DNA from 2 places in the Brevundimonas sp. UYEF29 genome. Region 1 is predicted to be linked to the other one. Evidence: riboswitches for the same ligand, from Rfam matches in the RefSeq annotation. Region 1 holds a riboswitch; the other holds the start of a gene.
What was found. A riboswitch is a leader RNA that binds a small molecule or an ion and turns the genes downstream of it on or off. The one in region 1 is predicted to bind cobalamin.

Region 1 (5,737 bases):
CGTCCGCCAGCCCTGCCTTGACCGCCCGCGCCTCCGCGCTGTCTGCGGCGCGCGACAGGTGGCCGACCTGAATGTCCGTGTCCTTGAACCGCCTCTTGAACACCTCGAAATGCTGGCGCGCCAGAACGGTGGTCGGGGCGACGACGATGACCTGTCTGCCGGCAAGGGCCACGGCCGCCGCACCGCGCAGGGCGACCTCGGTCTTGCCGAAACCGACATCGCCGCAGACGAGCCGGTTCATGGGCTTGCCGGACCCCAGGTCCGACAGGACCGCCTCGATGGCCCGCGCCTGATCGGTCGTTTCGGGGAAGGCGAAGCCGGCGGCGAACCGGGCCAGCGCCTGACGCGGCGCGGTGATCGGCTCGGTCCTCAGCGCTGCACGCGCTTCGGCCCGGGCGGACAGGGCCGCTGCGGCCTCGTCGATCTGCGCGCTGACCTTGGCGCGACGCTTGAGCCATCCTTGGGTGGTCAGCCGATCCAGCGACACCGCGTCCGGCTCCGAGCCGTAGCGCCAGATTTTGCCGAACTCCTCAATCGGCGCGAGGATGGTCCCTCCGCCATGATATTCGATGCGCAGAACGTCGCGCTCCACGCCATCGGCAGCGACCCGTTCCAAAGCCTTCAGGACGCCCAGACCGTGGTCTTCATGGATGACCACATCGTCCAACCGCAGTTCTGTCTCTCCGAACGCATTGTTCGCGTCGCCGGATGCACGCGCGATCCGGCCGCCGAAGATGTCCGAAGGCGTCAGGACGACAAGACCGGTCGCCGATTGCCGGAAACCTGTGTCCAGATCGGCGGTTACGACCGCGATCTGCCCGGGCTGCAGTGGCGCGATCGCGCTCCAGCTCTCGAGCGTCACGGGCGTATCGATATCGTGGCGACGCAGCAGGCGTAGAATGATCCTGTGCTCATGAGGCAATCCGGTCAGCACAATGCGATCGCCCGCCTCGCGCCGCTCGGCAATGAACTGTTTCAGGGCCCGTCCCGGCGACTTCGTCAATGCGAACGCCGGCGTCGGCGCCCAACCTTCGACGCTCAGGGGTTTGGCGCCTTTCAACGCCAGCCGAAGGTCTTCTTCCGTCAAATAGAGGCTGTCGGGTTTCGCAGGACGCGCGCCCTCGCTGAAGCGCAGGCGCGTGTCATAGGCTTCGGCCACATGCGCGCGAATGCGTTCGAACCGATCATCCACGCCCACGTCGGTCAGGATCATCGGCTTGTCGAGGAAATCAAACAGGGTCGTGGAGGTCTCAGCATCGATCGATGGCCCCCTGTCCTGATGATCGGCCTCATCATCCTCGAGCGACCGGTCGCTCCACTCAGCCGCCGGGGTCAGACAGATCGTCTCGATCTCGGCGCCCCGGCGCTGCGACACGGGATCGAAGGCGTGGATCTCGATGATCCGGTCCGCCTCGTCCAGGGCGATGCGATAAGGCGTGGCGGACGCGGGCGGGAAGACATCGACCACCGCGCCGAGCAGAGCGTACTCGCCAGGTTCATCGACCCGCTCATCCGCCGCATAGCCCGTATCGGTCAGAAACGACTCCAGGACTTCGCGATCCAGCGCCTCGCCCGCCGCGAGCGACAAGCGGGCCTTGATCCGTTCGCGCGACGGCGTCCGCTGCACGATCGCATCGGGCGAAGCGACCAGGAACACAGGCCTTGCGCCGGCTTCGTTCAGGGCGGCCAGGACCGCCATCCGCCGCCCCATGCTTTCCCGCGAAGGCGCGGCGCGGTCGTAAGGCAGGCAGTCCCAGGGCGGCAGAACCAGCACCTCGGCGTCCTTCACCATCGGCGAGAGCGCCGCCGCAATCTCATCGGCGCGGCGTTCGCTGGTGGCTATAAACACCACGGCCTGCGAGCGCCTTGTCTTCATCTCGGCAAGTCCAGCCGCCACGGCCGCCGCCGGCATTTTCCAACGCTTGCCGTCGTCCTGCTCGGGCGCTGGCCCTCCAACGAGGACCTGTAGGCCCGTGGCGGAAAGATCGGTGTCGGCAGGTGACGATTTCATCCTGGCTCAACCCCGAGGCCGTCCGAGGGTTGCGCCCGCTTTCGTACCCCAACTTGTCATTTCAGCTGCTAGCGCGACGGACCGCCTCAGAACGGATTTGCGGGATCCTTCCGGGCGGCGGCTATTTCTGCCATGGCCGTATCGAACGCATGGCCTAAGCCGCAACGAAACGATGGAATGCTGTCATCATTCGCGCGTCTCGGACAAACTGGCGAACCAATCCGCGTAGGGGGTGTTGCGCACCATGCGCCGATTGAGATCCGGTGAGCCGTCGCTCCACCAAACCGGCCCCCGCTCGCCCAGCCCCATCTTGGCCTTGTCCACGCTCCGCCGCGATGCGGCCAGAGCATCTGGATCCTCAGCCGCCAGGGCCGTCCGCACCGCCCGGCGCGCCGACATCAGATCATGCACCAGTTCGTCCCTCGCCGCAGTCGACAACGCTGGCTTGGCGCATCGCCAAAGCCGGCCTCGCACCACGAAGTAACGGCCGTCTGGAGTCGTAGGGTATCGGAAGGGCTGCTTCATCGTCGGGACAACGCGCAGCGCGCCCGATGGGCGCCGCCCAGAGGGTCCAAGCCTCTAAGTGATTGAGCTAGCGCGATCTATGGACTCGACAGAACCTCTTCGAATTGAGGTGGCTCACCTCCAAAACCGTCGAGGATTTGTGATCGCTATTAGCGCACAAGCTAGCAACTCGTGCGCTCCACCCGTGCCTTCGCTTAGCCTTAGCATTGTCGGACGACAAACTTCCCGGCGGCGTCTGTGGCAGACCGGGATCCAAAGAGATGCTATTCAATCTTCGATGGGCTCGTGGAGCCATGACCCCGGAAAGCTGAACAGCAGGAGCGATGGTAGAAGCCGACAGAACCCATAAGGATATCCTTATGTGTTTCTTGACTTCGGCGTCTGGTGCGCGTCTCATGGATAGGTCGAGGTTCTGCGCGTCGCCTCCGGGCGATGCGGAGCTAAGAGGGAAGCCGGTGTGATGCCGGCGCTGCCCCCGCAACTGTGAGCGGCGAGCCGAAGGTCCATTTCGTGTCACTGGCGTCTTCGGACGTTGGGAAGGCCGGGCCGGAAGCCGTGACCCGTGAGCCAGGAGACCTGCCCCGACAGATAACGTCCTCCGGCGGGGTGCCCGGTCAGGCCGCATGAACGCCGCGACGGGACGACTGCGCGCGAGCGGTCGCGCGTCCCTGTCCGCTGTCTCGCCACAGCATCAACGGCAGAGACCATGGCGAGCAGCGACTTCACCTTCAGGATCAAGCGGACTGCGCTCGACGAAGACTATCGTCCCGCCGAGAAGACGCGGATCACGACCAATTTCGCCAACCTGGCGCGAGGCGACAGCCGCCGGGACAATCTGCGCAACACCCTGCGGATGATCGACAACCGCTTCAACTCCTTGGCCCACCACGACAATCCGAGGGGCGATCGCTATGCGCTGGAGCTTCAGATCGTCTCGGTCGAGATGAGCCTTGGATCGGAACGCGATGACGCCTTTCCGCTGATCGAAATCCTGCAGACGACGATCATCGACAAGGAGACGCGTCTGCGGATCGATGGGATCGTGGGCAACAACTTCTCCTCCTACGTTCGCGACTACGACTTCAGCGTGGTTCTGCCCGAACACCTGAAAGCACATCCGAACGGCGGCGTGCCGGAGGATTTCGGCGATCTGCACGGCAAGCTGTTCCGGCACTTTCTGGCGTCGCGCGCCTATCGCGACAACTTCGCCAAGCCGCCGGTCATCTGCCTCAGCGTCTCCAGCAACAAGACCTATCACCGCACCGGCTTCGACCATCCGGTGCTGGGGCTGGAATACGACACCGACGCCTTCTCGCCGACCGATCGGTATTTCGCAAAGATGGGAATGAAGGTTCGCTACTTCATGCCCCCAGGCAGCGTGGCGCCGTTCGCCCTGTACCACATCGGCGACCTGACCGGCGACTACGCCGACCTCGAACTGGCCAGCACCATCGCCACGATGGAGACCTTCCAGAAGATCTATCGGCCCGAGATCTACAACGCCAACTCCCCGGCGACCGAGCAGTATCAGCCCAGCCTGAAGGCGCAGGACTATTCGCTGACCCGCATCGTCTACGACCGCGACGAGCGCAGCCGGCTGGCCGTCGAACAAGGCCGTTTCGTCGAGGAGCGGTTCATCAAGCCGCACCGCGCCCTTCTCGACCAATGGTCGGCCGCCTTCGCCGCCTGATCAGTTTCCAGATTTCAGAGCCTTACCTCATGAAAACCCTTCTCCCGACCTCGACCGCTGGCAGCCTGCCCAAACCGGTCTGGCTGGCCGAGCCCGAGACGCTCTGGTCGCCCTGGAAGCTGCAGGGCGACGACCTGATCGAGGCCAAACAGGACGCCCTTCGCCTGTCGCTCGACGATCAGCGCCGGGCCGGCATCGACATCGTCAGCGACGGCGAACAGACCCGCCAGCATTTCGTCACGACCTTCATCGAACACCTCGACGGCGTCGATTTCGAGAACCGCAAGACCATGCGAATCCGCAATCGCTATGACGCCAGCGTCCCGGTGGTCGTGGGCGCCGTTGGTCGTCCGAAATCGGTCTTCGTCGAGGACGCCAAGTTCCTGCGCGCCCAGACCGACCAGCCGATCAAATGGGCCCTGCCTGGGCCGATGACGATGATCGACACCCTTTATGACAACCATTACGGCAGCCGCGAGAAGCTGGCCTGGGAGTTCGCCAAGATCCTCAATGAGGAGGCGCGCGAGCTGGAGGCCGCCGGCGTCGATATCGTCCAGTTCGACGAGCCCGCCTTCAACGTCTTCTTCGACGAGGTGAACGACTGGGGCGTGGCGACCCTGGAGAAGGCGGCGGAAGGGCTGAGGTGCGAAACGGCGGTCCACATCTGCTACGGCTACGGCATCAAGGCCAACACCGACTGGAAGAAGACGCTCGGCTCGGAGTGGCGGCAGTATGAAGAGGCCTTCCCCAAGCTGCAGACCTCCAGCATCGACATCATCTCGCTCGAAGCCCAGAACTCGCACGTGCCGATGGATCTGATCGAACTGATCCGGGGCAAGAAGGTGATGGTCGGCGCCATCGACGTCGCGACCGATGCGATCGAGACGCCCGAAGCGGTGGCCGACACCCTGCGCAGGGCGCTTCAGTTCGTGGACGCCGACAAACTCTATCCGGCCACCAACTGCGGCATGGCGCCCCTGTCGCGCCGCGTCGCCAACGGCAAGCTGCGCGCCTTGAGCGCCGGGGCCGACATCGTGCGCGAGGAACTGTCGCGCGACCTCTACTACGGCGCGGAAAGGTCCAAGTCGTGAGGGTTCGCCTGATCGACATGGTGTTCCCCGGCGACGCCAATCACCATGGCACCCTGTTCGGCGGTGTCGGTCTGGCCCATCTCGACAAGGTCGCCTTTCTGGCCGCGAGCCGTCATGCACGACGGGCCGTGGTGACGGCCGGATGCGAACGAATCGACTTCGCCGCCCCGGCCCGGATCGGCGAGATGGTCGAGGCGGTCGGCCGCGTCGTTCGGATCGGGCGGTCCTCGCTGGGCGTCGAAGTCGAACTGCACGCCGAAAGCCTGCTCAGCGGCGAGCGCCGCCTGTGCACGCGCGGCGCCTTCAACATGGTCGCCCTGAGGCCGGCGGGGGATGACCATCCCTTGGCGTCCCTCGATGAGGCAGGCGAGGCGAACGACGGCTGGCTCAGGACCGCAGAGATGGTCTTTCCCGGCACGA
Region 2 (5,737 bases), on a different contig from region 1:
GATCCACGAGGCCGCCATCACCATGAGCTTCGGCGGCGCGTCGGAAGACATCGCCCGCACCTGCCACGCCCACCCGACCCGTTCGGAAGCCGTCCGTCAGGCGGCCATGGATGTCGAAGGCTGGATGATGCAGGCCTGATTTTGATGATCCTCCCCGCCTTGGCGGGGGAGGGGGACCGCGAAGCGGTGGAGGGGGCGAATACGTCTCCGCCGTCGATGCCAGGTTTGCCGTCGCCACCTAAGCGATGGATGCGGCATCCGCCCCCTCCACCATGCTGCGCATGGTCCCCCTCCCCCGTTTCGCTGCGCTGCTCGGGGGAGGATTTTCAGGCCAGACCCTTCAGCCGATAGAGCGCCTCCAGCGCCTCGCGCGGGGTCATTTCGTCGGGGTCGACGTCGCGAAGGGCCAGTTCCACGGGCGAGGGACCGCGTATCGGCTCCGGCTCGGCGACGGCGAACAGGGGCAGGTCGTCCAGGCGGGCGGCGGCGGCCTTTTCGCCCTCCAGCCGGTTCAGCACCGAGCGGGCGCGGGCGACGACGGCGCCGGGAACGCCGGCCAGTTTCGCGACCTGGACGCCGTAGGAGCGATCGGCCGCGCCGGGCGCCGCCTCGTGCAGGAAGACCAGTTCGCCGTTCCACTCGCGCGCGACCATGGACAGGTTGCAGACGTGGTCGAGCCGCGTCTCCAGCTGGGCCAGCTCGTGATAGTGGGTGGCGAACAGGGTGCGGGCGCGATTGGTCTCGTGCAGAGCCTCGGCCGTGGCCCAGGCGATGGCCAGACCATCATAGGTGGCGGTGCCGCGCCCGATCTCGTCCAGCACCACGAAGCTGTGCGGCGTGGCCTGGGTCAGGATGGCGGCGGTTTCGACCATCTCCATCATGAAGGTGGAGCGGCCGCGCGCCAGGTCGTCGCCGGCCCCGACGCGGCTGAACAGCCGGTCCACCACGCCCAGCCGCATCGAGCGAGCGGGCACGAAGGCGCCGGCCTGGGCCAGGATCACCAGAAGCGCGTTCTGGCGCAGGAAGGTCGACTTACCGGCCATGTTCGGCCCGGTGACGATGGCCAGGCGCGATCCGTCCTGACCCGACCCGTCCAGCCGGGCGTTGTTGGGGGTGTAGGGATCGCCGCCCGCCTTGACCGCCGCCTCCACGACGGGGTGGCGGCCAGCCTCGACGCAGAAGGTCAGGGTGTCGTCCACGATGGGGCGGGTCGCGCCGACTTCCTGGGCCCATTCGGCGAGGGCGGCGTGGGCGTCCAGTTCGGCGAGCGCCTCGGCGACGGCCTGCAGCGGCTGGGCCAGGCGGGCGGCCTCGCGTCGCCAGCCCTCGAACGTCTCGCCTTCGATAGCGAGCGCCCGGTGGCCGGCCTGGCTGATCTTGGCGTCCAGTTCCGACAGTTCGACGGTGGTGAAACGGACCTGGGCCGCAAGGGTCTGGCGATGGATGAAGGGGCTATCGGGACCGGCGCGCAGCAAGGCTTCGGCGGCCTTGGCGCTGGTTTCGAGGAAATAGCCCAGGACGGCGTTGTGCTTGATCTTGAACGGCACGCCGGACTCGGCGACGGCGCGGGCCTCCAGATCGGCGACGACGCGGCGGCTGTCGTCGCGCAGAGTGCGGGCGGCGTCCAGTTCGGGGCGATAGTCGGGGCGCACATAGCCGCCGTCGCGCGCCAGATGGGACGGCTCGTCCACCAGGCCGTCGATCAGGTCGGCCTTCAGCCGCGAGACGTCGGGGGACAGGGTCAGCCGGTCCAGCGCCGAGGCGATGCGGCGCGGCTGGCCGGTCAGGGGATCGACCTGACCGACGAACAGGCCGGCGACACCCTCGGCGATCGACAGGCCGGTGCGCACGGCGGCCAGGTCGCGCGGACCGCCCCGACCCAGCGCCAGTCGTCCGACGGCGCGGGCGATGTCGGATGAGGCTTTCAGCGCGTCGCGCAAGTCGCGGCGCAGGTCGCGGCGCTCCAAGAGCCATTCGACGGCGTCGAGCTGTTCATTGATGGCCAGGGGATCGCGCAGGGGCCGGGCGATCCGTTCGGCCAGGGCCCGGGCTCCGCCCGAGGTGACGGTGCGGTCGATGCAGGCGAGCAGGCTGCCCTCGCGCTCGCCCCGCTGGGTGCGGTCGATCTCAAGGCTGGCGCGGGTCGCCGGGTCGATGGCCAGAAAGCCGCTTTCGCCCAGACGGCGGGGCGGGGCCAGGGCGGGGACCTTGCCGGCCTGGGTCGTCTCCAGATAGGCGGCGATCAGACCCAGCGCCGAGACCTCGGCCTCCTCGAAGGCGCCGAAGCCGTCGAGCGCCGAGACGCCGTACAGCCGTTCGACGCGGGCGCGCGCGGCGTGGGGTTCGGCGATGGCCGACGCCAGCGCCTGGACCACGCCGCCCGAGCCGTCCAGGGCGTCGCGGGTGGTCTCGTCCGAATACATCCGGTCGGTGACCAGGACTTCGGACGGGCGGAAGGCGGCGAGCGCCGCGCCCAGGTCTTCGATGGCGCAGGCAACGCTGTCGACCGCGCCGGACGACAGTTCGACCACGGCGACGGCCGCCCGACCCTTACGCACCGCGACCGCCGCCAGACGGTTGGCGCCGCGCGCGTCCAGCAGGCTGTCTTCGGTCAGGGTGCCGGGCGTCACGACCCGCACCACGCCGCGATGCACCACGGCCTTGCCGCCGCGCTTCTTGGCCTCCGCCGGGTCTTCCAGCTGTTCGCAGATGGCGACCTTGTGGCCGATACGGATCAGGCGCGCGAGATAGCCCTCCATCGCATGGACCGGCACGCCGGCCATCGGGATGTCCTCGCCTTGATGCTTGCCGCGCTTGGTCAGGGTGATGCCGAGCGCGGCCGCCGCGACCTCGGCGTCCTTGAAGAACAGCTCGTAGAAGTCGCCCATGCGGAAGAACAGGATGGCGTCCGGCTGGCCCGCCTTGGCCGTCAGATATTGCGCCATGAACGGCGTCGCGCCTTCCAGCGAGGCGGCGATTTCCGGGGGGTGGGAGACGGGCGCATTCATGTGGCTGCAGGGTGACGGATCGCGCCCGGCGGCTCAAGGCCGTTGACCGGCTCTTGCACAGGCTTGTCGGCCCTGCGATAGGCCGCGTCAGGCGGTTAAGGGAACACGGTGTGACGCCGTGGCTGTGCCCGCAACTGTAGGCGGCGAGAGCGTCGTCCGTCCGGGGTTTCAATCCCGGCGCCACTGGGAAGCTGGGAAGGCGAGGACGGCGGTTTACGACCCGCAAGCCAGGAGACCTGGCCGCCGACGTCGCTCGCTCCTGTCCGGGACCAGACAGCAGCGCGGTTTCTCCGTGGAAGCGACCCGACCTTGCGCCGTCCAGACCTGAAGCGGTCTGGCGGGTCGGTTCGCTCATGACGGTCTCTCGCGCGCATTCGCGGGACCGAACACGGGGTATCGCTCAATGAAGCGTTCCATTCTTCTTTCGACGGCCGCGATTGCGGCCGCCTTCGCCGCGCCTGCCTCTGCCGAGGACGCGACCCAGCTGGACGAGGTCATCGTCACCGCCACCCGCATCCCAGCCATCGTCGCCGACACGCCCGGCGCCCGCGTCATCGACGGCAAGACCATCGCGCAGCGCGGCGCGATCTTCGCCGCCGACATCCTGGCCGATGTGCCGGGTCTTTCGGTGACGCGCTCGGGCGCCTTCGGCGGCGTGGCCCAGGTGCGGATGCGCGGGGCGACGCCCGGCAAGACCCTGGTCTTGGTCGACGGCGCGCCGGTCAACGATTCGGCCGAGCCGAACGGCGCCTATGACTTCTCCAGCTTCGAACTGGCCGATATCGCGCGGATCGAAGTGCTGAGCGGCCCGCAGTCGTCGCTGTGGGGATCCGACGCCATCGGCGGGGTGATTTCGTTCACGACGCAAGAGATCGAGGGCCTGCGCGCCGAGGCCGAGGCCGGCAGCTTCGACACCGTGCGGGGCCGCGTGTCCGCTGGGGTCGCCAACGAGACCTATGCCTTCAGCGCCTATGCGTCGCGCTTCGACACCGACGGGATTTCGGCGGCGGACGAGGCGGACGGCAACACCGAGGCCGACGGGTTCCGCAGCACGACGCTCGGCGCCAAGGGGCGATATGTCCTGTCCGATGCGGTCAAGGTCGATGGATCGGTACGCTGGAACAAATCCAAGGCCGATATCGACGGCTTCCCGGCGCCGAACTATGCGCTGGCCGACACCGACGACACCCAGGAAAGCGAGCAGTGGTCGGGCCTTGGCCGGGTGACGGCCAAGGCGTTTGGCCTGACGCATCAGTTCAGCGTTTCGGCGTCGGATCTCGATCGCAGCTCGGTCAGCGGCGGCTTCGGCTCGTCCTTTACCGGCGACCGTCAGGCCTATCGCTGGCAGGCGAACGGCCAGGCGCAGGACATCGACTATGCGTTCGGCGTGGAGCGGAACGAGGCCTCGGCGGCCCTGTCGTCGGGCCTGTCGCGCGACCTGTCGATCACCTCGGTGTTCGGCGTGGCCCAATACGATGTCGGCGCGCTGAACCTGACCGGCGGGCTGCGTTACGACGACACCGACGATTTCGGCTCCAAGACGACGGGGCGGGTGTCGGCGGCCTATGATCTGGCCGGCGGCTTCATCCTGTCGGGCGCCTACGGCACGGGCTTCAAGTCGCCGACGGTCAGCCAGGCGGTCTGCGACTTCTGCTTTGCGCCTCGGCCCTATCCCGAGCTGAAGCCGGAAACGGCCGACAGCGTCGAGCTCGCCTTGGGCTGGGCGTCGGCCGATGGTCGGTTCGACGGGCGGGCGACCCTTTATCGCCTGAACGTCGAGGACCAGATCACCTATTCGGCCGGTCGCTACATCAACGTCGCCAAGACGCGTTCGGACGGGTTCGAGCTGGAAGGCCGCGCCCTGCTGGGCGGCGGGTTCGACCTAACCCTGGCCTATGCCTGGACCGACGCGACGGATCGCACGACGAGCGCGCGCCTGCTGCGCGTGCCGGAACACGCCGGTTCGGCGACCCTGGGCTGGACGGGCGACCGTCTGTCTGGCGCGTTGACGGTGCGGGCGGAAGGCGATCAGGACGACAGCGGCGGCTTCTCGACCGTGGCGCGCGACGGTTTCGTCACCGCCAATCTGAACGCGGCCTATGAACTGACCGACCAGGTCACCCTGACGGCGCGGATCGAGAACCTGGGCGACGAACACTATCAGCAGGTGTTCGGATACGGCGAGCCGGGACGGTCCGGCTATGTCGGGATCAGGCTGCGCTACTGATCCGGGCGCGGGCGTCGGCGGTGAAGGCCGCCGGCGCCTCGAGCGCCAGGGCCGCCCAGTCCAGATTGGGGCAGGGGGCGTGGGCGGCGGCCAGTATGGCGCGCAGTTCGGCGGCGGAGGCGACGCTGGCCACGACCTTGTCGACGCCGGGCAGGGCCAGGGCGTAACCCAGAGCCGCCTGCATCGGATCGCAACGCTGCTCGGCCAGACGCCGGCGGGTGCGCGACAGGGCTTGGGCGTGACTTGCCAGTTCGGCGGGCAGATCGTCGCCGCCGGCGAACAGCAGGCCGCCAGCGAAGACCGAAGACAGATGGACCGAGGCGCCCGTGTCGGCGATGGCTTCCAGCACGCCGTCCTGGGCCGCGCGCTGATCCAGCAGGCTGCACGGCACTTGGACCACGTCGGCTTCCAGACGACGCGCCAGAAGCGCGGGCCCGTCCTCGATCGTGGCGCAGAAACCGATGCGGCGGAACAGGCCGCGATCCTTCAGGCTGCGGGCACG

Region 2: another riboswitch for cobalamin. It lies ahead of ABIB58_RS11510 (TonB-dependent receptor plug domain-containing protein); the one in region 1 lies ahead of ABIB58_RS09610 (DUF1852 domain-containing protein).

Annotation. Positions count from the first base shown of each region.
Region 1 covers NZ_JBEPNH010000005.1:37,831-43,567, reverse strand. The annotation lists gene ABIB58_RS09620 (helicase-related protein) at 1-2,011, opposite strand, end outside; gene ABIB58_RS09615 (hypothetical protein) at 2,198-2,422, opposite strand; cobalamin riboswitch at 2,927-3,134, shown strand; gene ABIB58_RS09610 (DUF1852 domain-containing protein) at 3,243-4,226, shown strand; gene ABIB58_RS09605 (methionine synthase) at 4,256-5,317, shown strand; gene ABIB58_RS09600 (acyl-CoA thioesterase) at 5,314-5,737, shown strand, end outside.
Region 2 covers NZ_JBEPNH010000006.1:180,936-186,672, reverse strand. The annotation lists gene lpdA (dihydrolipoyl dehydrogenase) at 1-139, shown strand, start outside; gene mutS (DNA mismatch repair protein MutS) at 327-3,008, opposite strand; cobalamin riboswitch at 3,059-3,267, shown strand; gene ABIB58_RS11510 (TonB-dependent receptor plug domain-containing protein) at 3,412-5,235, shown strand; gene ABIB58_RS11505 (aldo/keto reductase) at 5,219-5,737, opposite strand, start outside.